DNA from 3 places in the Streptomyces sp. NPDC027663 genome. Region 2 is predicted to be linked to each of the others. Evidence: riboswitches for the same ligand, from Rfam matches in the RefSeq annotation. Region 2 holds a riboswitch; each other region holds the start of a gene.
The links. A riboswitch is a leader RNA that binds a small molecule or an ion and turns the genes downstream of it on or off. The one in region 2 is predicted to bind cyclic di-AMP.

Region 1: linked by a shared signal. The riboswitch ahead of ACZ4SF_RS08705 (transglycosylase SLT domain-containing protein) and the one ahead of ACZ4SF_RS11065 (M23 family metallopeptidase) in region 2 are both predicted to bind cyclic di-AMP.
Region 3: linked by a shared signal. The riboswitch ahead of ACZ4SF_RS35680 (M23 family metallopeptidase) and the one ahead of ACZ4SF_RS11065 (M23 family metallopeptidase) in region 2 are both predicted to bind cyclic di-AMP.

What each region holds. Positions count from the first base shown of each region.
Region 1 covers NZ_JBVHSK010000002.1:831,965-841,735, reverse strand. The annotation lists gene fahA (fumarylacetoacetase) at 1-118, opposite strand, end outside; gene ACZ4SF_RS08720 (carboxylate--amine ligase) at 388-1,632, shown strand; gene ACZ4SF_RS08715 (FAD-dependent oxidoreductase) at 1,677-2,879, shown strand; gene ACZ4SF_RS08710 (HAD family hydrolase) at 3,072-3,884, shown strand; gene ACZ4SF_RS08705 (transglycosylase SLT domain-containing protein) at 3,918-4,400, opposite strand; cyclic di-AMP (ydaO/yuaA leader) riboswitch at 4,405-4,582, opposite strand; gene ACZ4SF_RS08700 (polyprenyl synthetase family protein) at 5,170-6,180, shown strand; gene ACZ4SF_RS08695 (LolA family protein) at 6,427-7,638, shown strand; gene ACZ4SF_RS08690 (ABC transporter ATP-binding protein) at 7,671-8,789, shown strand; gene ACZ4SF_RS08685 (ABC transporter permease) at 8,776-9,660, shown strand; gene ACZ4SF_RS08680 (flavodoxin family protein) at 9,717-9,771, opposite strand, start outside.
Region 2 covers NZ_JBVHSK010000003.1:379,946-389,716, forward strand. The annotation lists gene ACZ4SF_RS11040 (sensor histidine kinase) at 1-1,817, opposite strand, end outside; gene ACZ4SF_RS11045 (MBL fold metallo-hydrolase) at 2,322-3,488, opposite strand; gene ACZ4SF_RS11050 (glutamate dehydrogenase) at 3,727-4,905, shown strand; gene ACZ4SF_RS11055 (TetR/AcrR family transcriptional regulator) at 5,077-5,697, shown strand; gene ACZ4SF_RS11060 (SGNH/GDSL hydrolase family protein) at 5,895-6,680, opposite strand; gene ACZ4SF_RS11065 (M23 family metallopeptidase) at 6,894-7,799, opposite strand; cyclic di-AMP (ydaO/yuaA leader) riboswitch at 7,803-7,968, opposite strand; gene ACZ4SF_RS11070 (alpha-galactosidase) at 8,272-9,771, opposite strand, start outside.
Region 3 covers NZ_JBVHSK010000023.1:21,868-31,638, reverse strand. The annotation lists gene ACZ4SF_RS35725 (HdeD family acid-resistance protein) at 98-778, opposite strand; gene ACZ4SF_RS35720 (TetR/AcrR family transcriptional regulator) at 1,076-1,654, opposite strand; gene ACZ4SF_RS35715 (TetR/AcrR family transcriptional regulator C-terminal domain-containing protein) at 1,799-2,503, opposite strand; gene ACZ4SF_RS35710 (NADPH-dependent FMN reductase) at 2,647-3,276, shown strand; gene ACZ4SF_RS35705 (DHA2 family efflux MFS transporter permease subunit) at 3,288-4,799, shown strand; gene ACZ4SF_RS35700 (GTP cyclohydrolase II) at 4,829-5,509, opposite strand; gene ACZ4SF_RS35695 (MarR family winged helix-turn-helix transcriptional regulator) at 5,610-6,143, opposite strand; gene ACZ4SF_RS35690 (dihydrofolate reductase family protein) at 6,224-7,357, shown strand; tRNA gene ACZ4SF_RS35685 (tRNA-Met) at 7,501-7,574, opposite strand; cyclic di-AMP (ydaO/yuaA leader) riboswitch at 7,896-8,065, shown strand; gene ACZ4SF_RS35680 (M23 family metallopeptidase) at 8,075-9,124, shown strand; partial or broken gene ACZ4SF_RS35675 (aldo/keto reductase) at 9,218-9,771, shown strand, end outside.

The DNA.
Region 1 (9,771 bases), on a different contig from region 2:
CGTGCTCACCGAGACGGACGCCGACCCTCCGTTCCGTGCCGCCGGAGGGCGAGAACACGCCATAGGGGAGGTTGTGCGGACCGAAGGGGTCGCCCTCGGGGACGTCGAAGGGGGGCATGGGGTGCTGCCTCACTCTCATCGGGCCATGCATGGCGATGCGTTCCATGTGGTCGCGCCACACGTTACGGCCGACATGCGTGTCTTGGGCAGCACCTGGAGAAGTGCTCGAAACGTTGCTCGCACAGTGTCTAAAGAGTTCGCAATGTCCGGATAAGCCTTGTGGGAGGCGGCAATTCCGGCTTAGCGTCCTTTGGGGACACGGACGGGGTGGGTCCGTTCCACTTTGGGGGACACGTGGGGGGACCCGTGGCCGGAAACGCCGTCAGCGTGCCTGTGAAAGCCGATCGGGACGTGCCCGGGCTGATCGTCAAGTTCGGCGATTATCCGTTGCACCACGGAGGCGTCGGCGCGATCCGCAGTCTGGGCCGCCTGGGCGTGCCCATGTACGCCATCACCGAGGACCCCTACACACCGGCGGCCTCTTCCCGGTACCTGAAGAAGGCGTTCGTGTGGCCGACGACCGGCGCGGAGGACCCGGACCACCTGGTCGAGGGCCTGCTGCGCATCGGCCGCCGGATCGGCCGCCCGGCCGTTCTCATCCCGACGGACGAGGAGGCCGCCGTCCTGATCGCCGAGCACCAGGGCGCCCTGGCCGGACCCTTCCTGTTCCCGCGCGTGGAGCCGGCGCTGCCCCGCCGGCTGGCCAGCAAGCAGGGGCTGCACGAAATGTGTACGGAGCACGGCATCGCGAGCCCCACGGCCGCGTTCCCGGAGTCGTACGACGACATCGTCGCCTTCGCCGACACGGCATTCTTCCCGGTGGTGGCCAAGAACCGTGAGGCGTTCGTCCGCCGCAGCAGGCCCGCCGTGAACGGCACTACGAGGATCGGCACGCGCGAGGGACTGCTCACCCTGGCCCGCGACTGGGGCGACGACCCCGGCGTGATCCTCCAGGAGTACCTGCCGCGTGACCAGGCCGAGGACTGGATCGTGCACGCCTGCTTCGACCAGGACTCCAGCCCGCTCACGCTGTTCACCGGCGTCAAGGTCCGCTCCTGGCCGCCGCACGCCGGCATGACGGCGAACGCGTACGTCGTCGACAACCCGGAACTCGCCGACCTCGCCGCACGTTTCATCAAGCAGATCGGCTTCAGCGGCATCATCGACCTCGACCTGCGCTTCGACCGGCGCGACGGACAGTACAAGCTCCTCGACTTCAACCCGCGCATGGGCGCCCAGTTCCGCCTCTTCGAGAACGAGTCGGGCGTGGACGTCGTGCGTGCCATGCACCTGCATCTGACCGGCCGCCCTGTACCGGAGGGGGAACAGCGCGCCGGCCACCGTTACATCGTGGAGAACATCGACCTCCCGGCCCTCCTCGCCTACCGCCGCAGCGGTTACACGACCCCGCACGCGCCGGTGAAGGCGAGCGGGACCGAGCTGGCCTGGCTGGCGGGTGACGACCCGCTGCCGTTCGTCACGATGCTCGCCCGCTTCGTGCGCCCGGGCGCGAAGCACCTGTATCAGCTGTGGCGGACCAGCCGCCGCGGCAGCAGCACCTCCACGAAGTAGGCAAGGCCACGAGGGTGGCGCATCGCGTCCTGGGGAGGGACTTCGTGATTCGACCGGTTGCAGTCATCGGGGCCGGGCCGTTCGGCCTGTCCACCGCTGCCCATCTGCGGGCGCGGGGCATTCCCGTCCGTGTCTTCGGCGACCCCATGGTCAGCTGGCGTGACCACATGCCCGAGGGCATGCTCCTGAAGTCGACGCCCGCCGCCTCGAACCTCGACTGCCCGCAGCCCGGCCACACCCTCGTCGACTACTGCGACGCGGCCGGGATCCGCCGCCTGGTGACCGACGAGGACATCGTCCCGGTGGAGACCTTCATCGCCTACGGGGAGTGGTTCCAGCAGAAGCTGGTCCCCGACCTGGAGCAGGTGCGGGTGGTCTCGGTCGACCGGGACGCCGGTGGCGGCTTCGAACTCAAACTGGACTCGGGAGAGTTGCTCACCGCGCGCGCGGTCGTCGTCGCCACCGGTCTGTCGGGCCTCGCCCACCTTCCGGCGGAGCTGGCGGGAGCGGCGGCCGACGGGCCCGCGCCGAGCGCCCCGGTCTCGCACAGCTCCCAGCACCACGACCTGGGCCGTTTCGCCGGCAAGGAGCTGATCGTCATCGGCGCCGGTCAGTCCGCGCTGGAGACGGCGGCGCTCGCGGCCGAGGCGGGTGCACGCGTGCGCGTGGTCGCGCGCGGGCGCGGCCGGGTCGCCTTCGGCGCCCCGCCCTGGCACCAGCCGACGTACCGCCCGGAGTCCCCGTTCGGCCGTGCCTGGTCGCTGTGGGCGCTCAGCTACTACCCGCACCCGTACCGCTTCCTGCCCGGGACCATTCGCCACTACCTGGTCCGCCGGGTTCTCGGCCCGCTCGGCGCCTGGTGGCTGCGCGAGCGCTTCGAGAGCAGCGTGCAGGTGCAGGACGTCGAGCGGGTGGTGGGAGCCGAGGTCCGGGACGGAAGCCCTGTGCTGACCGTCCGCACCCACGCCGGTCGGACCGAGCGGCTCACCGCCGACCACGTGATCGCCGCCACCGGCTACCGCGTCGACATCGCGGCGATGGACTTCCTCGGCCATGAGTTGCGCACCCGGCTCGCGGTCAGCCGCGGCACGCCGAAGCTCGGCCCCGGCTACGTCTCCTCGGTGCCCGGCCTGTATTTCACCGGCCTGCCGGCGGCGTCCTCGTACGGCCCGGTGATGCGCTTCGTCTGCGGTACGGAGTTCGCCTCCCCGCGCCTGGCGAAGCACCTGGCGTCGGCCCACGGCTGAGACCCGGACGGGGCTGTCCTGCACTCCTGTAGAGGAGCCCGCGAGTACCACCTGGGACTGATCGTCCAAGGCCCGGCTCCGGCCGGTCGTCCGGAACTGACCAGCCGGAACAGGACAGTTGGGGCCGGTCAGCACGTAAGTGCGTGCAACGACGGGTGAGTCGGCGGGGCGCGGTGTCCGTATTCTCTGATCATGGCACCCACCCCCGCACATGCCCTGATCGCCACCGACCTGGACGGGACGCTGCTGCGCGGCGACGACACGGTCTCGGACCGCTCGCTCGCCGCGCTCGCGCGGGTGGTGCGGGCCGGTGCCCGGCATCTGGTGGTCACCGGCCGCCCGGCCCCGCGGGTGCGGCCGCTGCTCGCGGACCTCGGCTGCACGGGGCTCGCGGTGTGCGGGCAGGGTGCGCAGGTCTACGACGCCCGGACCAACCGTCTGCTGTGGTCGGTGCGGCTGGACCGGGAGCTGGCCGAGACCGCGCTCGGCAAGATCGAGGCGGAGGTGGGGCAGGTCTACGCGGCGGTCGACCAGGACGGCGTGGACGGCCTGACGCTCATCGAGCCGGGCTACCGGATGCCCCATCCGACGCTTCCCGCGCTGCGGGTCGGCCGACGGGACGACCTGTGGTGCGAGCCCATCAGCAAGGTGCTGTTGCGGCACCCCGGCCTGTCGGACGACGAGTTGGCGGCCGTGGCGCGGTCGGTGGTGGGCTCGCTGGCGACGGTCACCATGTCGGGGCCGGGGACCGTGGAACTCCAGCCGAGCGGGGTGACCAAGGCCACGGGCCTGGCGCTGGCCGCCGAGCGGCTGGGCATCCATCCCGAACGGGCCCTCGCCTTCGGCGACATGCCCAACGACATCCCGATGTTCGACTGGGCCGGACACGGCGTCGCCATGGCCAACGGGCACGTCGAACTCAAGGCGGTCGCCGACGAGGTCACCTTGTCGAACGAGGACGACGGCGTCGCCGTCGTCCTCGAAAGACTGTTCCCGACCGACTGACCGGGATATCAGTAACGCCCGCTGCGGGTCCGGTCAGTAGGCGCCGAACACGTTGTCGATCGAGCCGTACCGGTCGGCCGCGTAGTTGCAGGCGGCGGTGATGTTCGCGACCGGGTCGTAGATGTCGAACGACGTACCGGCCACGTGGTAGGCGTTGAACGTCGGGTCGATGACCTGGAGCAGACCCTTGGAGGGGATGCCCTTGGCCGCGTTGGAGTCCCAGAGGTTGATGGCCGCGGGGTTGCCCGAGGACTCCCGGATGATGTTGCGGTAGATGCCGTTGTAGGTGCCCGGGATGCCCTTCTCGGCCATGATCGCGAGCGACTCGCGGATCCAGCCGTCGAGGTTGTTCGGGTAGCCGGCGAGGGTGGTGGAGGCCGTCGTGGTGTCGGCCGCCGAGGCGCTGGTCGCGCCGATGACCGGCAGGGCGAGTACGGCGGCGCCGGTGCCGATGGCGGCGAAGGCGCGCAGGAGGCGGCTGTTCCGGGTACGGCAGGGCTGAGCGGCAGCGGGCATGGGGGGTTCCTCTCCGGCGCCTGCGAGGTGAGCTGTCGGGTTCGGGCGGGGAGGTGCCCGGCCGTGCCGGGGGAAGGCACGACTTAACCCCTGGCCGTTCCGATCGGCGTGTGCCGTTCGGGTTGGCGGCTTACCTGGTTCCCCCGCTCCTGCCGTACGAATGAGTTCGTCGATGGGTTACGCGGGCGGCGGCAGGATTCGGCGTCCGCCCGACGGCCCGGAACGTATGCGAGAGCACATGTCGGGAACAAGTACTGGATTCGTACAACGTGCCATTTGACCTTGATCTACGCCGTTTGGGCTGCTTGATCCTTTGCGGTTGCCAATCCTCAACTCGCCAGCAGGAGAAGGGCTCGACGGGGTCCGGGCGGACAGGGTGGGCCGGAGGGGCGCGTGACCCAATTCACGAAATAGCAAATTACTTCAAATCAGACATGAGGGATTCGGGGGATTCAGGCCTGAAGTCGGGCTCGTGGTGGAACCTCGGATGAGGTACGCCTCGTTGTCGTACCGAGAGATGGCCGAAAGGAGGCGTTAGGAGAGGCTTCCAGGTCACGACATGGCGCAAGAATTACGGTTAAGTCAATAAATGTCCGTTCTTACCATCTGATCGCAACTATGCCCGGCCGTGCGTCGATACCGCCCAGGCTGGACCGGTGGGCGCTATCGGTGATCGAAAGAGGACCGGATACGCTGACTTGAGTGAGGGCAGCGACCTATCGACAAACCGTGTAATCGCCAGCAGACACCAGCAGACAGGAGACCCCTCGTGACCGTCGTCGGGCCGTTCGGGCTGAGCGTGCGGGACCAGGCTCTGGAAGCCGATGTCCAGGCCGGATTGACGGCTGTCGAGGAAGGCTTGCTCGAGGCCACCAAGAGCGAGGTCCCGTTCATCACGGAGGCCGCGCAGCACCTCGTACGGGCCGGCGGGAAGAGGTTCCGGCCGCTGCTCGTGATGCTCGCGGCCCAGTTCGGCGACCCCTACGCCCCGGGCGTCGTGCCGTCGGCCGTGGTCGTGGAGCTGACACATCTGGCCACGCTGTACCACGACGACGTCATGGACGAAGCCGCCGTACGGCGCGGGGTGGAGAGCGCCAACACGCGCTGGGGCAACTCCGTCGCGGTCCTCACCGGCGATTTCCTCTTCGCCCGCGCCTCCCAGATCCTCGCCGACCTCGGCCCCGAGGCGGTCCGGGTGCAGGCCCTCGCGTTCGAACGGCTGGTGACCGGCCAGATCCTGGAGACCGCGGGTCCCACGGACGGCCGTGACCCGGTCGAGCACTACCTGGACGTGCTCGGCGGCAAGACGGGCTCCCTGGTGGCGGTGTCCTGCCGGTTCGGCGCGATGATGTCCGGCGCCGACGAGACGGTGGTCGACGTGCTCACCCAGTACGGGGAGCGGCTCGGGGTCGCCTTCCAGCTCGCCGACGACGTCCTGGACATCGCCTCCGACTCCCACGAGTCCGGCAAGACCCCGGGCACCGACCTGCGCGAGGGCATCCCCACCCTCCCCGTGCTCCGGCTGCGCGAGCAGGCCGCCCGCCTCGGACTGCCCGCGGACGTCGCACTGTGCGAGCTGCTGGACTCCGACCTCAGCGACGACACCCGGCACGCCGAGGCACTGGCCGCGCTGCGCGCGCACCCCGCCCTGGAGCAGGCCCGTCGGGACACCGTGCGGTACGCGGAGGAGGCGCGGGCCGCGCTGGCCCCGCTGCGGGAGTGCGATGCCAAGGCGGCGCTCATGGAGCTGTGCGACGCGGTGGTGCACCGGGCCGGCTGACCAGGCCGGTCACCCGTACGGGCGGCGCTCTCCGGCACGACCCCTACGGGTCGGGGGAGACGCCGCCTTCGTGTGTCATACCGCAGGCGTACATGCAGTTGGCTCCGAGGTCTGACGCTTCTTCACGGCTGATTTGGTGAGATGGAAACCACGGAAATCACCACTCCTCACCGATTCGGGTGAGAATGGCGGCTCAGGTGTACCAGCGTGAGGACAGCCGCCGCCGACGACGGAGGTAAGGCACACATGGCACCGTACGAATCCGACGACGCAGTGGGCGCCGCGCGAGAGGACGCCGCGCGGGACGCTGCCCCGCGCTCCGGCCGGCGCGCGGCCGCCCGGTACGCCGTACCGGTCGCGGTGGTGGGGGTGGCGGCGGCCACGATCGGGCTGGTCCCGGCGCTCGCCGACTCCGGTGACCCCGACCTGCCGAAGATCAGCGCACAGCAGCTCATCGAGAAGATCGCCAAGTCGGACGTGCAGCAGCTGTCCGGCACCGTGAAGATCAGCACCGACCTCGGCCTGCCGGACCTCGGCGGCCTGGAGAACAGCCTGGCGTCCGGGGCGGCCCAGGGCGACGACGGCTCCTCCGCGGACCCGACGTCCAAGCTTACCGAGCTGGTCTCCGGCACCCACACCCTGCGCGTCGCCACCGACGGCCCGGACCGGCAGAAACTGTCGCTCCTGGAGAGCGGCGCGGAGTACAGCCTGATCCACAACGGCAAGGACGTCTGGGGCTACGACAGCAAGAGCAACGAGGTCTACCACGGAACCGCGGCCGCCTCCGGCAAGGACCACCAGGCCGAGCCGCCGGCCACGCCCGAGGACTTCGCCGACGAGGCCCTGAAGTCGGTGGACGACACCACGTCCGTCACCGTCGACGGCACCGCCCAGGTCGCCGGGCGCGACGCCTACAAGCTGCTGATCAAGCCCAGGCAGTCCGGCACCACGGTCGGTGCGATCAGCATCGCCGTGGACGCGAAGACCGGCATGCCGCTGAAGTTCACGCTGACCCCGAAGAGCGGCGGCGCCGCCGTGCTCGACGCCGGCTTCACCCAGGTGTCCTTCGCCAGGCCTGCCGGCTCCACGTTCGACTTCACCCCGCCCAAGGGCGCGAAGGTCACCGAGGAGAAGGACGAGGCGAAGGCCCGCGAGCACGGCCCGAAGTCCGGCAAGGACTTCGCCCAGGGCCTGGAGGGGCTGAACGTCCTCGGCGAGGGCTGGACGTCCATAGCCACCTTCGACACCGGAGCCGAGGGCGGCCTGCCCACCGGCTCCCAGGGCGGTGACCTCGGCGGCTTCCTCGGCTCGCTCGGCGACCAGGTCTCCGGGAAGTTCGGCAAGGGCATGGTCTTCTCCACCCGCCTGGTCAACGCCCTGATCACCGACGACGGCAAGGTCTACGCCGGCGCGGTGACCAAGGACGCCCTCGTGAAGGCGGCCGACGCGGGGAAGTAACCCATCCGGGCACGAGGAATCGAGGGGAACCGATGGACGAACCGTCCGCCGCGGATCGTGAGCAGGGGGAGGCGCCGAAGCGTGCGCCCACGGCCGCGGCGGAACGGGAGTCCGAGTCCGTGGCGGAGCGGGATTCGGCGGGCCTGGCAGGGCGGGAGGCCGCGGGCGTGCCGAGGCGGGAGTCCGCGGGCGCGCCGGAGCCCGACCCGGCCGCGGCGCAGGCGAGCGTCATCGCCACGCGCGGTCTCACCAAGCGCTACCGCGGCGGACAGCTCGCCGTGGACGGTCTCGACCTGACCGTCCCGGCGGGCAGCGTCTTCGGCTTCCTCGGCCCCAACGGCTCCGGCAAGACCACCACCATCCGCATGCTGATGGGCCTGATCGAGCCGACCGCGGGCACGGTCCGGGTGCTGGGCCGCCCCATGCCCCGTGCGGCCCGTACGGTCCTTCCCCAGGTCGGCGCGCTCATCGAGGGACCCGCCCTGTACGGCTTCCTCACCGACCGGGACAACCTGCTGCGCTACGACGCCGCCGACCCGACCGCCGACCCGCGCACCCGGCACGCCCGCGTCGCGGCGGCACTGGACCGGGTCGGCCTCGCAGCCGCCGCCGGCAAGAAGGCGAGGGCGTACTCGCTCGGCATGAAACAGCGCCTGGGCCTGGCCGCCGCGCTGCTCCGGCCACGCCGGCTGCTCGTCCTGGACGAGCCCACCAACGGCCTCGACCCCCAGGGCATGCGGGAGATCCGCTCCCTGATCAGGGAGCTGGCCGCCGACGGCACGACGGTCTTCCTCTCCTCCCACCTCCTCGACGAGATCGAGCAGGTCTGCACCCATGCGGCGGTCATGGCGCAGGGCCGGCTCGTCACCCAGGGCGCGGTGAGCGACCTGGCGGCCGGCGTGCGCGGCCGGCTGGTGGTGACCACCCCGGACGCGGCGGAGGCGGCCCGGGTGCTGAAGGAACAGGGCGTCGGGGACGTGACCGCCGACGGCGACCGGGTGAGCGGCGAGCCGCCCGCGCGGGACCTCGCCGAGGTGACCGAGGCCCTGGTCACCGCGGGTGTCCGCGTCCGGGGCCTCACCGTGGAACGGGCCTCGCTGGAGGACGCGTTCGTGGCGCTGACCGGGGAGGGCTTCGATGTCGCGGGCTGACGTGGCCCGGACGGGCACCGTGCGCCGGCCGAGTCCCCTGTGGCCATTCGGGTTGCTGCGCAGCGAGCTGGTCACGACCGTCCGCCGCTGGCGCACCCTCGCCCTGCTCGGCGTGCTGGCCGCGGTGCCGGTGCTGGTCGGGATCGCGGTGAAGATCGAGACGCGGGGCGGCGGACCGGTGGGCGGCGGGAACGGCGAGGGCCCGGCATTCATCGCGCAGATCACCAACAACGGGCTGTTCCTGGTGTTCACGGCGCTGGCCGCGACCCTGCCGTTCTTCCTGCCGATGGCGGTCGGCGTCGTCGCGGGCGACGCCATCGCCGGGGAGGCGGGCGCCGGCACCCTGCGCTATCTGCTGGTCGCCCCGGCCGGCCGCACCCGGCTGCTGCTCACCAAGTACGCGACCGTGATGGCCTTCTGCCTGCTCGCCACCCTGGTCGTCGCCGTCTCCGCGCTGGCCGTCGGCGCGCTGCTCTTCCCGACGGGCGAGCTGACGACGATCTCCGGCACCCGGATCAGCTTCGCCGAGGGGCTCGGCCGGGCCCTGCTGATCGCGCTGGTCGTCGCGGCCTCACTCGTGGGCGTGGCGGCGCTCGGCCTGTTCGTGTCGACCCTCACCAACAGCGGCATCGCGGCGATGGCGACCACGGTCGGCCTGCTGATCACCGTGCAGATCGTCGACCAGATACCCCAGCTGCACGCGCTGCAGCCGTATCTGTTCCCGCACTACTGGCTGTCCTTCGCCGACCTGATGCGTGACCCCGTCTACTGGGACGACCTGGTGCGGAATCTGGGCCTCCAGGCGCTGTACGCGGCCGTGTTCGGCTCGGCGGCCTGGGCCGGGTTCACAGCGAAGGACATCAGCACGTAGGGCCTGCGGGGGGCCGGGGCCTTTCTTCCGGATCCCGCCGGAGCCCAAGGAAGGCCCTAGGCGGCAGGAGTCTGGTAGGGGAAGCGGGCGAGGGGTGCGTCCTGGGCGAAG
Region 2 (9,771 bases):
GGCACGGCGTCGGCGGGGGTGAGCCGGGTCTCGTGCGCGCCGCGCACCGGAAGCGGGGCGGGGGCGGCTCCGAGCCGCCCTGGCGCAGCGCTCTCGGTCCCGCGCGGACCGGCTCCGTTGCCGACACCGGGTCGTCCGGCTGCACTGTCGACGCCGGGTCGTCCGGCTCCACTGTCGGCGCCGGGTCGTGCGGCTGCCCTGTCGTCGCCGGCTCGTCCTGCTTCGCTGTCGGTGCCGGGTCGTCCGGCTCCGCCGTCCGCGCCACGCCGCCCCGGCCCGCGCTGCGCGTGCCGCCGCCGCCCGGTGGCCGGAGCCTGCCCGGGGCCCGCCGCGCCCCCTGCACCTGCACCGCCGGCACCGGCAGCACCTGCACCCGCTCCGGCTCCTTCTCCGGCTCCTGCACTGACCGCAGAGCCGCCTCCGGGCCCGCTGACGCCCCCGCCCGCGCCCGGCGACCCGCCCTGGGCAGGAACCCCGCTCCCCCTCCGTGCGACCGCTGCCTGTGCGGGCGGCGGTGGCGCGGCCGCACCGGCCGGCTGCTGCTGTCCGGTCCCCGCCGGACCCTGGAGCTGCGCCACGCCGGCCCCTGCACCCGCGCCCGCTGCGCCCGGCGCGTTCCCCAGCAGCGCCTGGGGGACGACGAGGACGGCCTGCACACCGCCGTAGATGTTGGTCTGCAGGCGTACGTGGATGCCGTGCCGGCGGGCGAGTTGGGAGACGACGTAGAGGCCGATGCGGCCGTCGGCCAGCAGGCTGGCGACGTTGACCTGGTCGGGGTCGGCGAGCAGGGCGTTCATCCGGTTCTGCTCGGCGACGGGCATGCCGAGCCCGCGGTCCTCCACCTCCACGGCGAGTCCGGAGGTGACGAGGTTGGCGCGGAGCAGCACCTGGGTGTGCGGGGCGGAGAACACCGAGGCGTTCTCGATGAGTTCGGCGAGCAGGTGGATGACGTCGGCGACGGCGTGGCCACGCAGTTCGCCGTCGATCGGCGGGACCAGCTTCACCCGGGAGTACTGCTCGACCTCGGCGATGGCGGAGCGCAGCACCTCGGTCATGCTGACCGGGTTGCTCCACTGCCGCCGGGAGACCGCGCCGCCGAGCACGGCGAGGTTCTCGGCGTGCCGTCGGATGCGGGTGGCCAGGTGGTCCACGTGGAACAGGCCCTTGAGCAGGTCGGGGTCCTCGATCTCGTTCTCCAGGTCGTCGAGGATCGAGATCTCGCGGTGCACGAGGGACTGGAGCCGGCGCGCCAGGTTGACGAAGACCTCCAGCTTCTGTTCGCTGCCCGTCTGGCTGGAGAGCTGGGCGGCACGCACGACGGCGGTGACGGCGCCGTCGTGCGCGCGGGCCAGATCGGCGGCGAGCAGTTCGAAGTCGTCGGCGTCCACGGGCGGCCGACGGCGCTGGCTGCGCTGCGGCGGCGTCTCGCCCTGCCGGAGTGCGTCGACGAGCGCGTGCAGGTCGGCCTCGCCGTGGGCGGCTGTGCGGCGCAGCGCGTCGATGCGGTCGGCGACCGAGCGGGCGGCGCGGTCGGCGGCCACACCGGCGATCAGTATGCCGGCGACGGTCACGCTGACCGCTCCCGCGAGCACGGCCCACAGGGTGGGGCCGGGGCGTACGCCGGTGGAGCGGATGCTGAACAGGACTGCGGCGGTGGCGCTGAGCGCGACCGCGAGCGGCGGCAGCACGGCGAGCCGCATGAGCTGTGGCCGTATGTGCCTCTCGGGCAGTGCGGGAGCGGGTCGGGCGACCGGTCGCCCGTGCCGGCCGCCCTCGCGGCGGTCGGCCCGGGCGGCCGGTGCTCGGAGGTGAGACATCTGCGTCCTCGTACTGTCCGTCGGGCTCGTTTCCGTGCGGTGCGCGCAGCGGGCTTGGCGCCGGTGCCGGGCATGCGTCATCGCGGCGTCGTTCGACGGGACCGGTGACCCGGCCGTGCGCCGTCCGACGGACACTCACAGTAGTTGCCTGCGCATCATGTGCGGTGGGCAGTTGCCAAACTCCCCCGCGCAGCGTCCCGCTCTGGTATGAGGCTTCGTACGAAAGACCGATGACCCGGCCGGGCGTCCCCGACCGATCCGAAAAAACACCGTTAGGACCTGGTCAGAAGCGGTCTGAAAAAGAAAGCGGCGGATGACGGTCAGGCGCGCTCGCGCCTTTCGTCATCCGCCCGTTTTCCGGCAGTTGTCTGCTCGCGGCCTCGCGTCGGACCGCCCGCCCCGGACGCCCGGGTCATCCTCGCCGCGAGCACGCAGAGTAATGCCCTTGGCCTGACCCCTGGCCGGACCTGTGCTTTCCCCGCCCAGATACGACCCGGCCGAGCGTCAGCCGCGCTTGGGCGGCTCGGCGATGAACGCGCCGACCGAGCGCCAGGTCCGCCGGGTGGCCCCGGAGGCGCTCCGCCACCACGCCTCCGCGGGCAGCTTGCCGGCCGGTTCGAAGGGCTCGCCGGGACGGGGCAGGGCCACCGCCTGGCCGGCCTCCTCGGCGGCCTCCTTGGTCCACTCCCCCGGCTCGGCCCAGGGGTGCGGGGCGAGGTTGAAGGTGCCCCAGTGGATCGGCAGCAGCACGCCGTGCGGCGCTCCGCCCTGCAGGTCGAGGTGGGCGCGCAGGCCCTCCTCCGGGGTCATGTGGATGTCGGGCCAGAACTCGCTGTACGCCCCGATCTGGATCATCGTGGCGTCGAACGGGCCGTACGCGGCGCCGATGTCCTCGAAGCCGTCGAAGTAGCCGGTGTCACCGCTGTGGTAGAGCCGGTGTTCCTCACCGGCGACGACCCAGGACGCCCACAGGGTGTGCTGGGTGTTGCGCAGGCCGCGGCCGCAGAAGTGGCGGGCCGGGGTGGCGGTGAGGGTGAGCCCGCCGACGCGGGTGGACTCGTGCCAGTCCAGTTCGCGCAGCCGGTCCGGGGAGACGCCCCAGTGCTCGAGGTGGGCGCCGACGCCGAGCGGCACGGCGAACAGGGTGTCCGTGCCGGCCAGGGCCTTGATCGTGGGCAGGTCCAGGTGGTCGTAGTGGTCGTGCGAGATGACGACGATGTCGACCGGACCGAGGGCGGCCAGCGGCAGCGGCACCGGGTGCAGCCGCTTGGGTCCGGCGAACGGGAACGGGGAGCAGCGCTCGCCCCAGACGGGGTCGAACAGGACCCGGTGGCCGTCGATCTCCGCGAGCACGCTGGAGTGGCCCATCCAGGTCAGCCGGAGCCCGGTGGCGGGCGGCTCGGCCAGGTCGGCGTAGGTCGTGGGATGGACCGGGACGGTGCCCTGGGGGGCGCGCAGCGGCCGGGTGTCCTTGTCCAGGAACACCTTCGCGAGATCCAGCGTGGAACCGGAGGGCCGGGTGCGGGCGGGACCGCCGGGGTTCTGGAAGACGCCGTCCTTGAAGTGCGGCGAACGGCGGATGCGTGCCAGGCGCTCACCGCCCGGGTCCGCGCCGAAGGCCGCGGGCCGCAGCGCACGGATCCCGGAGTTCGGGGAACGCAGTCCGGACACGGTACCTCCCGGGTGGAGTGGGTGAGGCCCTCCATTATGGTCGGCCCCTCCGACCGTCCCGGCACGGCGGGTACGGCGCGGCACCACGAAGGGTCCGACCGGCGCGTTGACAGGCCCGCGACCGACTCCGGATACTGACTCACTGTTCAGTAGCCGCCGGTTCGGCACGCGTCGTCGTCGCACTCTCCCGAGAGCAGCGCGCTGCTCCACCCCTGATCGCCGTCCCCGAGGAGAGCCCATGACCACCCCCCTGATGTCGCTCGTGTGGACCGACCACGTCACCGGCCGCCGGGGATTCCTGGTTGTGGACCGCCTGGTGCGGGGCGTGGCCAGCGGCGGTCTGCGGATGCGGCCCGGCTGCACGCCGGAGGAGGTGGCGGGCCTCGCCCGCGGGATGACGATGAAAGAGGCCCTGCACTACAACCCCGGGAGCCGGTACGTCCCGCTCGGCGGCGCGAAGGGCGGCATCGACTGCGACCCGCGGGACCCGCAGGCGTACGGGCTCCTCGTGCGCTATCTGCGGGCGATGCGGCCGTACATCGAGAGCTTCTGGGCCACCGGCGAGGACCTGGGCCTCACCCAGGACCTGGTGGACCGGGCGGCGGCCGAGGCGGGCCTGGTCTCCTCCGTCCAGGCGGTGTATCCGCTGCTCGACGACGAGGCAGCGGCCCGCAAGCGGCTCGCGGACGCCTTCGCGGTGGAGGTGGACGGCATCGGCCTGGACGAACTGGCCGGCGGCTGCGGGGTCGCCGAGTCGGTGCTCGCGGCCCTGGACCGGGCGGCGGTGCCGCACCCGGGCACCCGGATCGCGGTGCAGGGTCTGGGCACGATGGGCGGAGCCACCGCGCGCTTCCTCGCGCGCGCGGGCCTGACGGTGGTGGCCGTCGCCGACGTCAAGGGCACCATCGCCAACCCGGCCGGGCTCGACGTCGAGGCGCTGCTGGCCGCGCGGGACGGCTACGGCACCGTCGACCGCGGGGTGCTGCGCCCCAGCGACCGCGAACTGCCCGGCGACGCCTGGCTGTCCGTGGACGCGGAGGTGCTGGTGCCGGCGGCCGTGTCGTACGCCGTCGACACCACGAACCAGGAGCGGATCGGTGCCCGCTGGATCGTCGAGGCCGCCAACATGCCTGTCATGCCCGAGGCGGAGGCGCTGCTGGCCGCGCGCGGGGTGACCGTACTGCCGGACGTGGTGGTCAACTCCGGGACGAACGCCTGGTGGTGGTGGACCCTGTTCGGCGACATCGGTGCCGACGCCGACGAGGCGTTCGCCCGCATCCGGCGTTCGATGCGCGCCCTGGTCGGCCTGATGCTCGACCGCGCGGCGGCCGACGGCACGACCCCGCGCGCGGCCGCGCACGCTCTGGTGACCGACCGGCTGCCGGTGATCGCGGAGCGGTTCGGGTGGTACCGGTGACAGGGGCCGTCCCGGTCGTACGGCTGTCCCGGCCGAGCGGCACCCTCGCCCGACCGGACCGCCCGGACGTCCACGGTGCGGGGCACTGTTCCCCGCTCTCGCGCGTCCGCGGCCGAACCGGGGCGGACCGACGACTTAGGCGGCACCGGCGGCAGCGACTAGGGTGACCGCGTGGCGAGAGTGCGGTTGAGCGTGGCGGAGCGGCGGGAGGAGCTGCTGCGGGCTGCCATCGAGCAGATCGAGGTGCGGGGCGTTGCGGCGGTGAGGATCGCCGACGTGGCCGCGGCCCTCGGTGTGAGCAACGCGCTGGTGCTGTACCACTTCTCCACGAAGGAGAAGCTGGTCGCCGCAGCGTTCACCTTCGCGGCCAAGGACGATCTCGCGCATCTGCGCAAGCTGCTGGACCGGCGGACGTCGGCGCTGCGCCGGCTGCGGTCCGCGGTGCGCTGGTACGCGCCGACCGGACAGGCCAAGGGGTGGCGGCTGTGGATCGAGGGCTGGGCGGTGGCCCTGCGCGAGCCCGCCCTGCGCGAAGTCACCCGGGATCTGGACAAGCAGTGGAAGGCGGCGATCACGGAGGTCATCGCCGAGGGCGTGGCGGCCGGCGAGTTCGTCTGCCCGGACCCGGCCGGTGCGGCGCTGCGGCTGACCGCGCTGCTGGACGGGCTGGCCGTGCAGCTGACGTCGTACCCGGGCGGAGTGCCGCGGTCCCGGGCCCAGGAGTGGGTGGACGACGCCCTGGCCCGGGAACTGGGCCTGGACCGGCATGGGTTGACCGAACGGGAGCGGTGAGCGAACCGCCGGGGCGTCCGCGCACCGCGCCCCCCGGCCCGCTGCCGGTCCCGCCCCCCTTTCCGGGCCGCGACCGCGTGTCCCCCCACCCGCACCCACGGCCGGACCCCACGGGACGCGGGGGCACCGCGCCCCACCGTGCACGCCACCGTGCCCCGGCCCGCGCCTACGGCGGTCCGGGGCACGGCCGGGAAGCGTCAGGCGACCGACGCGATCCGCATCTTGATGTCGTCCGGCGACAGATGGCCCTTCGCGGTCACATGGTCCCCCGAGGACTCGCCGCGCAGCCGCCGCCCGATCCACGGGACGAGGTACTCACGCGCCCACTGGACGTCGTCGCGGCGGACCTCCAGGGTGCCCCGGGGAGGCAGCGGGGGCCACGCCTGCTCGGGGTCGGCCGGGACGTCGAGGGCGAGGACCTGCCCGGCCCGGAGCGCCACGCGCGTGTGCCCCTCGGGCGAGAGGTGCAGCCGGTCGCTGTCCCAGGCCCGGCGGTCCTGCACGGACTTCAGGGACCACAGGTCGAGCACGGGGCAGCCGTACCGGTCGGCGATGGCGCGGACGTGCCCGTTGTAGGTCGCGATCTTGCCCCGCAGGTGCTTGAGCAGGGGGACGCCCCGGGTGTCGAAACCGGTCGTCACCATCACCGTGCCGGCAGCCTCGGTCAGCCTGGCCACGGCACGCTCGAACCGCTCGGCCACCTCGTCCGGGTCGGTGCCCGGGCGGATGATGTCGTTGCCGCCGGCACAGAAGGAGACCAGGTCCGGGGCCAGTTCGGCGGCCTTGGGGACCTGGTCGGCCACGATCTGGTCCAGCAGCTTTCCGCGTACGGCGAGGTTGGTGTACTGGAAGTCGCCCTCGGGACGCCGGTCGGCGAGCAGCACCGCGAAACGGTCGGCCCACCCTACGAACGCCCCGTCGGGACCGTGGTCGCCGACGCCCTCGGTGAAGCTGTCCCCCACCGCCACGTACGACCCGATCACTGATCTGTTGTCATTCTTCGAATCGTCTGCCACGTCGGACCATGATTCACCTTCGGATGTGACCTACGCGACCGTAGGCCGGGGTTGACGAACGGTGAGATGAGACACTCTTAAATAATTTGCCAATCAGGGAATACCGAAGGCCGGACCCGGGGGTCGGGGGTCCGGCCTTCGCTGGCGTGTCAGGCAGGTGGTGTTCGCGCGGGGCGCCGCTCAGCCGACGGGGACGCCGTGCTGGCGAAGGTAGCCGACCGGGTCGATGTCGGAGCCGTAGTCGGGCGTGGTGCGGATCTCGAAGTGCAGGTGCGGGCCGGTCACGTTGCCGGTGGCGCCGGAGAGGCCGACCTGCTGGCCCGCGGTCACCCTCTGGCCGGCCGAGACGGAGAGCTGCGACAGGTGGCCGTACTGGGCGTAGTAGCCGTCGTCGAGCTTGATGACGACCTGGTTGCCGTACGCGCCGCCCCAGCCGGCGGAGACGACGGTGCCCGCGGCGACGGCCTTGAGGGAGGTGCCCGTCGGGACGACGAAGTCGACACCGGTGTGGTAGCCGCTGGACCACATGCTGCCGGCCGTGTGGTAGGCGGTGCCGATGGTGGCACCGGCGACCGGGAGGGTGTAGCCGGTGGCCTTCGCCTGCGGGGCGGCGGAGGCGGGCGGCTGGGCGGGCTGGGAGGCGGCGGACCGGGCGGGCTTCGCAGCGGCCGAGGTGTGCTGCGGGGCGGCGGACTCGGTGCGGGGCTGCGCGGCCTTCTTGCCGACGCTGAGCTTCAGGCCCGGGCGGATCAGCGAGGGGTCGGCGCCGACGGTCTGGCGGTTGTCGTCGTACAGCCGGTGCCAGCCACCGGCGACGTGCTGCTCGTCGGCGATCTTCGAGAGGCAGTCACCGCTCCGCACGGTGTAGGTGCGCACGCTCGAATCCGGCTGTGCGGGGGCCTTCTTCACCGTGTTCGGAACGGACTGCACGGCCTTTCCGGAAACGGGCTGCGCGGGGGTCGCGGCGTGCGCTCCGGCGGCCCCGAAGAGCGGGAGGGCCAGTGCGGCGCCGCCGGTTCCGGCGACGGCGACGGAGCGGGAAAAACGCTGGGTCTTGGGGCGTCGGTGCTTACCCTTGGCGGGCATGGCGCAATTCCTCTCCGGCGCCTGCGAGGTCAGCTGTCGGGTTCGGACTGGAGCTGCCCGGCCGCGCGCTGCACGGCTTCACCCCTAGCCTGTCGCGGAGACCGGGACAGGCAGTCGTACCTGATGGGTCCCCCGCTCCTGCCGTACACGGGTCAAGTGTGTGGGGACTCCGGGCGGCGGCAGGATTCGGCATTCCGTCCGGATTGGTGGCGAACGTAAGCGAGCCGAACACACGGAAACAAGCAGCCGGTTCCGCTTGTTCGGGTTTCGGGTGATCGGATACGGGAATTCATGGTCACCCTCCGTGAATTCCCGCCTCCTTCAGCCTTCGATTTCCCTTTTCGGCGCCGCTATTGCATGGACATGACGCGCCACTCACGGTCACGGATATGACCCTCCTCACGCCACGTGCCACCATGACCCCTTATTCCACAGCGAGTTGTGATGAAGACCGCTAATTCGGACAGAAAGCTCAGATGCGGCGCAGACGGAGAACCGTCGCATCCAGGTCGCCCGTGAGTCCGGTGCACAGCCCGTGGTGCAGCAGCACCGCCCCTCTGTGAATTTCGCCTGTTTCGCGGCATTCGTACGATGCCGTCGCATCGAGTCCGCGCAGCCGCACCGCCGGCACCGGTTCGCCGTAGCTCTGCGCCTGCAGCCACGCCAGGACCACGGTCTCCTCGCCGAGTACGTACTGGACGGCGCTCAGGCCACCCGTCGGAGGGCGCAGCCGGTACAAGTCGCCGCGCTGCACGACGGGGCGGATCTCCTTGTACAGCTCCACCCAGTGCCGGGCCTCCGCCAGTTCCGCGTCGGTCCACTCGGTGAGGTCGCCGCCGACGCCGAGGACGCCCGCCATGGCACTGACGAACCGGAAGCGCAGCGAGCTGACCCGCCCGTTGAGCTGGGTGTTCGGACTGTCGGTGACCCAGGCGGACATCACGCGCGCGGGGTGGATCTGGGTGAAGCCGTGCTGGATGGCCAGCCGGTCGAGCGGGTCGGTGTTGTCGGAGGTCCACACCTCGTCGGTACGGCTCAGCACTCCCAGGTCGATCCGGCCGCCACCGCCCGAGCAGGACTCGAAGGCGACCCCCGGATGGGCCGCGCGCAACCGGTCCAGCAGGCCGTACAGGGCGTGCACGTGGTCCACCCACAGGCGCTGCGGATACGGGTCCCCCGGCCAGCCGGCGTCGGTGAAGCAGCGGTTGAAATCCCACTTCACGTAGTCGATGGGGGCGCTGGACAGCAGGGCGTCCAGCCGGTCCCAGAGATATTCCCGGACGTCCTCGCGGGCGAGGTTGAGGACGAGTTGATTGCGCAGTTCTGTCCGCTTGCGTCCCGTTTGGTACTGCACCCAGTCGGGATGGGACCGGTAGAGATCGCTGTCCGGGTTGACCATCTCCGGCTCGACCCAGATGCCGAACTGCATGCCGAGGCCGTGCACCTGGTCGGCGAGGGGCCCCAGGCCGTGCGGGAAGCGGTCCGGGTTGGGCGTCCAGTCGCCGAGGCCGGCCCGGTCGCTGGTACGGGCGCCGAACCAGCCGTCGTCCACCACGAACAGCTCGACGCCGATCTCCGCGGCGCGCCGGGCGAGGACGGCCTGCTGCTCCTCGGAGATGCCGAAGTTCGTCGCCTCCCAGGAGTTGAACAGCACCGGACGGTCCCGCTCCGCGTCCGGGATGACACAGGTGCGCTGGTAGGCGTGCCAGGTGCGGCTCGCGCCGCCGAAACCGCCGTCGCTCCACAGGCCCCCGAATACCGGGGTGGTGTACGACTCCCCCGGCTCCAGGCGCAGCAGGCCCGAGTCGTCGTAGCCGGCGCCGCCGGTGATCTGCACGCGCGCGTCCGGGAGCTGGGCGACCGCGATGCGCCAGGAGCCGGACCAGCCGAGCGCGCAGCCGTAGACCTCGCCGCGTTCCTCGGTGGCGTCGGTGTCGAGGGCGACCCAGGGCAGGTGCTGGTGGCCGGTGTG
Region 3 (9,771 bases), on a different contig from region 2:
GCGGGTTCACCCCCCGCTGACCTGCGTGGGAGCGCCTCGACCGGTTCCGACTGGTCGGGGCGCTCCGTCGTGTTCGGCAACAACGCCGTTCCCGCGGTCAGTGCTGCGGGTGCGGGTGGGCGTGGAACAGGGACCGCCGCTGCCTGGGGGTCGTGCCCCGGGTCAGACGGCCGGCTTCGACACGCAACTGGACGGCATGGAACACCTCGACGACACCCACGACGATGGCCATGATGCCGACCGTCAGGGTGAGCGTGCCGATCGAGCCGAACGGCAGGACGATCACCACGATGCCCGCGAGCAGAGTGAGGATCCCCAGGGTCAGCAGCCAGCCGCGGGCCGGCAGGTCGGGGGACGACGCCGCGGCCGCCGTCATCGTGACGCCCCGCAGCAGCCACCCGAAGCCGATCCACAGCGCGAGCAGCAGGATCGACTCCAGAGTGCCCCGGAAGCAGACGAGCCCGAGCAGCACACACAGTGCACCGGTGATGAAGTGCAGCGCGCGCAGATGCACGGGCACCTGCGTGCCGAAGGTCGCGGTCAGCTGGAAGACCCCGGTGACCAGCAGGTAGACGCCGAAGGCGATGCCGACGACGCGCAGTGTCTCGCCCGGCCAGGCCAGGACGACGACACCCAGAGCCATCGATGCCAGACCGATGGTGAACAGGGCCTGCCAGCCGAGGTTCGCCAGGGCTGTCAGGCCTTCGCCCGGTGGCGCGCCGGGTTGCCGGGTCTCGCTCGGCCGGCTCGTGCCGGGTGAATCGGAGGGGAAGGCCATGTCATCCACCTCGAATCCCATCGGGTTGAACGGTGAGGTGAGAACACACCCATCGTCACCCGTTCGGTCCCATCGCGCCTGAGGAGCGGGGACGCGCGCCGGAGGGGAGCGGGTGCGCGCGGCTGAGGAGGGCGGGTGCGCGCGCCGGGGGGGAGCGGGTGTGCGCGATTGAGGAGGGCGGGTGCGTGCGCCGGAGGGGAGCGGGTGCGCGCGGTTGAGAGAACGGGTGCGTATGCCTGAGAGAACGGGTCCGTGCGCCTGAGGGAGCCGGTGCGCGCTTCCGGTTTCCCGGGCGGTCTAGGAGTTCTGCACGATCCGCTCCACCGCCGCCGTCACCAGTGCGTCCCGTTCCTCCTCGGTGAGGACCTCGGGCAGCGTCAGCTGTTCGACGATCAGCCAGTTCAGGGTCAGGTAGAGGAGTTTGACGGCCATGGTGTCGCCGGGGAGGCCGCTGGCCTCGTGATAGGCGACGTTGGCGTCGAGGTCGGCGCGGACGCGTTCGGTGAGGACCGTGCGCAGTTCCGGACGGCGGGTGGCTTCCAGGCGCAGTTCCAGCAGGGCGAGATAGCCGGTGCGGAAAGAGGCGACGCGGCCCACGACTTCGCGCATGAGCCCGACATAGGAGGCCCGGTCACGGGGAGCCGTCCGCTGGCGTTCGAGGAGCGCCTCGTCGGGCTGCAGCCGTTCGTAGACACGGGCGCCGGCCTGGGTGAGCAGGTCGTCGCGGCTGGTGAAGTAGTTGGACGCGGTGCCCGTGGGTACGGCCGCCTCGGCGTCCACCGCCCGGAAGGTCAGCCCCCGAGCGCCCTCTCGCGCCAGTACCTCGATCGCCGCGTCGACGAGCGCGGCGCGCCGTTGGTCGTTCCTTCTCACCATGTCCGTCCCAGCCCTGGGTTTTGCCCTCGATACACCACTGCGGGCAGAGTACTGCACGTGGAGTTGTCTGCGAGGCGCCGCGTCGGCCGCGCAGGCGTCCGCCGGATCCGTGAACCGTTCCGGCGGGTCCTGTGGAGCCGTTCGCTAGGCCTCGTGAGGCGTCCGCTGAGTCCCGTACGCCCGAAGGAACGCGCTCACCCCGCCCCTGATCAGGCGCTCCGTCTCCGCCGTCGGCAGCGGCAGGACGCCGTAGTGGGTCGTCTGGATGATGCTGTGCGAGATCAGGGCCGTGAAGTGGCCCGCCGCCAGTGCCGCGTCGCCGTGGAGGTTCAACAGGCCGGCGTCCTCCAGGCGGGCCATCGCCTCGGTGACGGCCCGGGCTACCGGTTCCGGGCCCGCCTCGTGCCAGGCCGCCAGGACCTCCGGGGGCACGTGGTCGGCCTCCGCGTGGATGTGGCGGACCAGGGCGAAGTGGTTCGCGTAATCGGTCAGGAGTCCGCTGAAGCCACGTGCCAAGGCGACCAGCGCGCGCTCCAGGTCGTCGGGGTGCGGCGGGCGCTCCGGGTCGAGTGCGGCGCGCAGGCGGGCCAGCTGGGCGTCGCGGACCTCGCTCGACGTCCAGGTCACGACCGTCTGGAAGAGCTGGGCCTTGCCGCCGGGGAAGTGGTTGTAGAGCGTCCGCGTGGAGACGTCGGCCGCGGCGGCGAGCGCGTCGACCGAGGCGCGCGTGTACCCCTCGCGGCCGAAGACCGTGCAGGCCGCACTCGCGATCGCCATCTGCTTCTGCAGCTTGCGCGGTGACACCTCGTGCCGTGCACGCTCCAGCCGGGACTCGTTCGTCTCGCTCACGCCTGCCTCCTTCGTGACCAGTCGACTCTAACCGAACTACAACGGTCGTTGTAATTTTTACAACGACCGTTGTACCTTGCTGGTGAGGCGACCACCGGGTGTGGTCGCCCGCCATCGGATGCCCAGATCAGAGGGGGACAGCTGTGTCCGTTACCGAATCCACCGCCGGTGCCCGTACCGCCGAGGACCGTCCGCTCCGCGTCGCCGTCGTCGTCGGCAGCGTGCGAGAGGGGCGCCTGGGCCGGGCCGTCACCGACTGGTTCCTCGCCACCGCCGCCGCGGACCCGGGGTTCGAGTTCGACGTCGTCGACCTCGCCGGCGTGGACCTGCCGCTGGTGCTGCCCGGCTGGGGCGGTACGCCGAGTCGGGAGGCCGTCGCCGCGCTGCGGGACGTGTCGCCGCGGCTCGCCGCCGCCGACGCGTTCGTCGTCGTCACGCCCGAGTACAACCACAGCTTCCCGGCGTCCCTGAAGAACGTCATCGACTGGCACCACCGCGAGTGGCAGGCCAAGCCGGTCGGCTTCGTGTCGTACGGCGGTCTCGGCGGCGGGCTGCGCGCGGTCGAGCAGCTGCGGTTGGTCTTCGCCGAACTGCACGCGGTGACCGTGCGCGACTCGGTGAGCCTGCACGGGCCCTGGTCGGGCCTCGGCGAGGACGGCGTCCCGCGCGACGCGGACGTGTGCGCCGGCGCCGCCAAGGGCATGCTCGGCCAGCTCGGCTGGTGGGGCCGGGCGTTGCGGTCCGCACGCACCGAACGCCCTTACGCGGGCTGAGGAGCGCCACGATGACCACCCTCCAGCCCTCCGGCACCAGTCGTTCCGCTCCCGCGGCCGACGAGGGAGCCTCCGTTCCCGCGGCCGGCGAGGCAGCTCTCGTTCCCGCACCCGGCAACGGAAGCCCCGTTCCCGCGGCCGGCGAGGCAGCCCCCGCCTCCTCCGCCCTCTACCGCATCGTCACCGTCGTGGTCCTGGGCTCCGTCATGGCGGTGCTCGACATGACGATCGTCAACGTCGCGATGCGGCACCTCTCGGAGTCCTTCGGTGCCCCGCTGGAGACCATCCAGTGGACCGCGACCGCCTACACGCTCGCGCTCGCCGCCGTCATTCCGACCGCGGGCTGGGCGATGGGCCGGATCGGTGCCAGGCGGACGTACATGCTCGCGCTGGCCCTCTTCACGCTGGGCTCCCTGCTCGCCGCCTGCGCCTGGGACGCGGGCAGTCTGATCGCGTTCCGCGTGCTGCAGGGCCTGGGCGGCGGCCTGCTGCAGCCGGTGGGCATGACGATGGGCATGCGGGTCGCCGACCGGGCCCGGCTCGGCCGGGCTATGGCGCTGCTGGGGCTGCCCATCCTGGTCGGCCCGGTGGCCGGCCCGATGCTCGGCGGCTGGCTGGTGGACGCCGCCTCCTGGCACTGGATCTTCCTGATCAACCTGCCCGTCGGAGCGCTGGCCCTGCTGCTCGCCGTCCGGCTGCTGCCGGCCGACGCCCCGGACGCCCGCCGTGCGGACCCGCCCCGGCTGGACGTCCCCGGCCTGCTGATGCTCTCGCCCGGGCTGGCCCTGCTCCTGTACGGCCTTGCGCGCGGCGGCGAACGCGGCGACTTCACGGCGCCCGGCACCCTGCTGCCGACGCTCGCCGGTACCGTGCTCGCGGCGGCCTTCGTACGGCGCTCGCTCGCCGTCCGCGCACCGCTGCTGGACCTGCGGCTGCTGCGGAACCGCACGTTCGCCGCCGGCATCGGCACCCTCGCCCCCTTCACCTGCGGGTACTTCGGCTCGATGCTGCTCGGGCCGCTGTACTGGCAGCAGGAACGGGGACTGAGCGCGGCAACGGCTGGGCTGCTCGGGGCGCCGGTCGGGCTGGTGGTCGGTACGACGATGCAGATCGCGGCCCGGCGGATGGACCGGGTCGCACCGCGCCGGCTGATCGCGGCCGGGTGCGCGGTGGCCACCCTCGGCATGGGCCTGCTGGCGTGGCAGACGGGTACGGCCGGGGTGGCGCCCTGGCGGATCGTGGCCGCGGGCATGGTCATGGGCGTCGGCGCCGGGATGACGCTGATGCCGGCGATGACCACGGCGACCCGGGATCTGCCTCAGGAACGGCTGGCCGGGGCGAGCACCGCGCTGAGCATCAACGCCCAGCTGGGCGCGTCCGTCGGTACGGCCGTGCTGTCGGTGGTGCTGGGCGCGAGCGGCCCGGCCCCGGCCGGTTTCCGGCTCACCTACGCCGTGGCGGCGGCGTTCCTCGCCCTCGGCGTGCTGTCGGCACTCCGGCTCCCGGACCGGAGCCGGGGCTGAGACCCGGGGCCCGGGGGCGGCGGGACTCCCTAGCCGGCGTTCAGCTCCGTCAGCTCCGTCAGCTCCGTGAGGTCCGGCAACTCCGTCAGTTCGGCCAGCGGCAGGGTGTGCTGGGTCTGCAGGACCTTGGCGCGCAGGTAGCGGACGTTGTGGGCCGTGGTGAAGACACCGGTCGGCACCCGGTCCCGCACGGCGACTCCCAGTGAGCGCAACTGGTCTGCCTTGTCGGGGTTGTTGGACAGCAGGTCCAGCTCGGTGATGCCGAGCGCGTCGAGCATCTGCGCGGCGGCCGTGTAGTCGCGGGCGTCCTCGGGGAGGCCGAGGGCGGCGTTCGCCGCGTAGGTGTCGAGGCCCTGGTCCTGGAGGGCGTAGGCGTCGAGCTTGTTGTAGAGACCGATGCCGCGGCCCTCCTGGCGGAGGTAGAGCAGGACGCCGCCGCGGTCGGTGATGCGCTCGACGGCCTCGCGCAGCTGGGGGCCGCAGTCGCAGCGGGCCGAGCCGAAGACGTCACCGGTCAGGCACTCGGAGTGCAGCCGCACCAGCGGGACGGGGCCGGGCTCGCCGAGGACGACGGCGATGTGCTCCTGGCCGTCGGCGAGGCCGTGGAAGGTGACGATCTCCGCGTCGGCGCGGTAGCCGTCGGCGAAGCGCAGCGGTACCCGGACACGGGCGCGCGGGGTGGCGGCGGTGGCGGCGGGGATGTCGGGCATGCGGGTCTCCGGGTTCCGTTCCGTCGAGGCACCTGCTTCAGATTTGAAGCAGATGCTGGCTCGGGACCCTCCCCCATGCTTCAAACTTGAATCAATGTCTTCAGTCGGACGGCGTACCGGAGCACGGCGACGACCGCCGGCGCCACGGCACCTCTTCCGTCCCGGCCCGCGCCCCGTCGTCCTCACCCTGCAGCCCGCGCGCGATCCCCGTGCAGATCGCCTCCAGCTGCCCCACCTGCTCGGGGGTGAGCCGGTCGAAGAGCGTGCTGCGCACCGTCTCGACGTGCCCGGGTGCCGTACGCTCTAGTACGGCCATCCCCTCGTCCGTCAGCAGTGCGAGCGAGCTGCGCTTGTCCTGGCTGCAGTTCTCGCGGCGCACCAGTCCGTCCCGCTCCAGCCGGGTCACCACGTACGTCAGCCTGCTCCGCGTGATCTTCAGCGTCTCGGCGAGATCGGTCATGCGCAGCTGCCGGCCGGGCGCCTCGGACAGGTTGGCCAGCACCGAGTAGAACAGGTGCGGCATACCGCCGTCCTGCTGGAGCTGCCGGTCGATCGCGTCCTCCAGGAGGCGGGACGCGGCGATGTAGGCGCGCCAGGCGCGCTGCTCCTCGGGGGTGAGCCAGCGAGTCGTCATGTCGCCAGTGTAAGTTTGCTTCAAACTTGAACCAAGCGGTCTGCCTGTCGACCGTCCGCCCTCCGGAAGAGAGTGCGCCGATGCCCCTGCCGTACGTGCTGCTGTCCGCCGCCGTCTCCCTCGACGGCTACCTGGACGACACCGGCCCCGAACGGCTCCTGCTGTCCAGCCCGGCCGACTTCGACCGGGTCGACGAGGTGCGGGCCTCCGTGGACGCCATTCTCGTCGGCGCCGGCACCATCCGCGCCGACAACCCGCGCCTGCTGGTCAACTCCGCCGAGCGCCGCGCGGCCCGCACCAGGGCGGGCAGGCCCGAATATCCGCTCAAGGTCACCGTCACCACCTCCGGCGACCTCGACCCTGCGGCCAACTTCTGGCACACCGGCGGCGACAAGCTCGTCTATACGACCGACAAGGGTGCCGGACGGGCCTCGCGCCTGCTCGGGAGCACCGCCGACGTCGTCCCGCTCGGCCCCGATCTGGACTGGCGTGACCTGCTGGAGCACCTGCACGACGTGCGCGGGGTCGGGCGTCTGATGGTGGAGGGCGGCGGACGGGTCCACACCCAGCTGCTCCGGCAGGGCCTCGCCGACGAACTCCAGCTGGTCCTCGCCCCGCTGTTCGTCGGCGACCCCGCGGCCCCGCGCCTCTTCGGGCCGGGTGGCTACCAGGGCGGACGCCTGCGGCTGCTCGACACCCGCCGGATCGAGGACGTCGTGCTCATGCGCTACGAGCCCACGGCCCCCGGCGCCGGCCCGGCGCCCACCGCCGCCGACCGCCACTGGCTGCGCACCGCATGCGAGCTGGCCGCGCTGTGCCCGCCTTCCGAGACGGCGTTCAGCGTCGGCGCGGTCGTGGTCGCCGCCGACGGTACGGAGCTGGCCCGCGGCCACTCCCGCGAAGGTGCCGACCCGGTGGTCCATGCGGAGGAGGCGGCCCTCGCGAAGGCCGACCCGGCCGATCCGCGGCTGCCCGGCGCCACGGTCTACAGCAGCCTGGAGCCCTGCGCCCGCCGCGCCTCACGCCCCGCTCCCTGCGCCGAGCGGATCCTCGCGGCGGGTGTGCGCCGCGTCGTCACCGCCTGGCGGGAGCCGGACACGTTCGTGGCGGTTGCCGACGGGACGGGGGTGCTGCGGGCCGGGGGTGCGCAGGTCGTCGTGCTGCCGGAGCTGGAGGAACTCGCCAAGGCGCCGAACGCCCATCTTCTGCGGTGACGGGCGGCCTGCCCGTGGCGAGCGCTCCCCCAAGGTGAGCGGCTTCCCGGCACGAGCGGCTTCCCGAGACGAGCGGCCCTTCCAAGGGGGCCGGAAACACTCAGGGCCCGGAATCCGATGGATTCCGGGCCCTGAGTTTTCAGTAGCGGGGACAGGATTTGAACCTGCGACCTCTGGGTTATGAGCCCAGCGAGCTACCGAGCTGCTCCACCCCGCGTCGTTGTGGTTACAGCATACGCCATACGCAGGACCGCCTGCACACCGGTTTCCGTGGGGACCGGCCGGACGAGCCGCGTGTTGTCACGGAAGGTGAGCGGATGGAAGCCCTCCGCATGACACCTGAGTCACCATCAAACAGCGAGTGACTACTGAACATTCCCCAAGTACGGCCAACTCGCCCGGTTTGGTCGCCTACTTGCCGATAGTTCCGCAGGCAAAAACGTTAATGATCAAGTCGAACGGCTTGGAAAGTGACCGGCAGGTCTATTAACGTTCGATAACGCAGCGCGGTCGTCCCAGCCGTCACAAGAGGCGGCTCCGTGCGCACGCGCCGAATCCCGCAAGGGAACCGGGGAACCACCATTCTGGGGTGAATCACGCGAATGCCGCGGTCGTGAACTCACGGAGTCCACGACCGGTATACGCGCGTAGGAGACCTTCCTGCTCCGAACCCGTCAGCTAACCCGGTAGGCGGAGGAAGGAAAGGAGTACGCCCGCGTGGCGTCCAACCGGCCTGCCCCCGAAGCCCCGTTCATACCGGCACAGCGCGAGTCCGAGACCTTCGGCTACGGCGCCTACCGTGCGGAGGAGGGCCCCTGGGAGGAATGGAATCCCACCGAGGAGTCCATCACCCCCGTCCGTGGCCGGCACCGCGTCGCCAAGCAGCGCGGCGGGTTCGCACGCAGCTCCACCGTCCTCGGCGTCGGCGTGATCGCCGCGGTCGGCGCGGGCGGCATGGCCAGCGCCAACACCGGCAAACCGCCGGTCTCCATCTCCCTTCCCGACCTGCCTTCCGTCGGCTCCCTCTTCGACGACGACGCCGACAAGGCTCCCGAGGCCACCACCGCGCTCAGCGGCGTCGGCGTGACCTCCGCCGAGGCCGAGCAGGGCGGTGACGCCGGCGAGACACTGCGCAACCGGATCATGGCCCAGGCCGAGCAGCAGCAGGGCCAGGCCGAGAGCAGGGCCCACGCCGTCGCGCTCGCCGCCGCCGAGAAGCAGACCGCCGACGCGGCCGCCAAGGCGGAGAAGGAGGCCGCCGCCAAGGCCGCCGCCGCCAAGGAGAAGGCCGAGGCCGACGCCGAGCAGAAGGCGGCCGAAGCCAAGCAGGCGGCCGAGGAGAAGCGCCTGGCCGAGCTGGCCAAGCAGTACGCGCTCCCGACCTCCTCGTACACGATCACCTCGACGTTCGGCCAGGCCGGCTCGATGTGGTCCTCCGGCTACCACACCGGTCTCGACTTCGCCGCCCCCACCGGCACCCTCATCAAGGCCGTCCACAGCGGCAAGATCACCGAGGCGGGCTGGGCCGGCTCCTACGGCTACCGCACGATCCTCACCCTGGACGACGGCACCGAGCTGTGGTTCTGCCACCAGTCCTCGATCAGCGTCTCCGTCGGCCAGAAGGTCGCCACCGGCGATGTCATCGGCCGCGTCGGCGCCACCGGCAACGTCACCGGCCCGCACCTGCACCTGGAGGTCCACCCCGGCGGCCAGGCCACCGGCATCGACCCGATGGCATGGCTGCGGGGCAAGGGCCTCAACCCCTGACACGTCCTTCCCGGGAGCCGGTGACGGCCCTTCGCGGGAACTCGGACGCCGGCGGCGGAATGCGATCATCCACCGCCGGCGTTGACGTAGAGCATGACTTCTCTGCACAAACTCGGTTCCACCGACCTCGAGGTCTTCCCCCTCTCCCTCGGCGGCAACGTCTTCGGCTGGACCGCCGACGAGCAGACCTCGTTCGCCGTCCTCGACGCCTACACGGCCGCCGGCGGCAACTTCGTCGACACCGCCGACAGCTACAGCGCCTGGATCGAGGGCAACCAGGGCGGTGAGTCCGAGACGATCATCGGCAAGTGGGTCAAGGCGCGCGGCAACCGCTCCGACGTCGTCATCGCCACCAAGGTCAGCCAGCACCCCCGGTTCCAGGGCCTGTCAGCGGCCAACATCAAGGCTGCCGCCGACGCGTCCCTGCGCCGCCTGGACACCGACTACATCGACCTCTATTACACGCACTTCGACAAGCCCGAGGTGCCGGTCGAGGAGATCATCGGCGCGCTGGACGAGCTGGTGAAGGCCGGAAAGGTCCGGCACATCGCCGCCTCCAACATCACCGCCGAGCGCCTGAAGGCCTCCCTCGACTTCTCCGACAGCGAGGGCCTGGCCCGCTATGTGGCACTCCAGCCCCACTACAA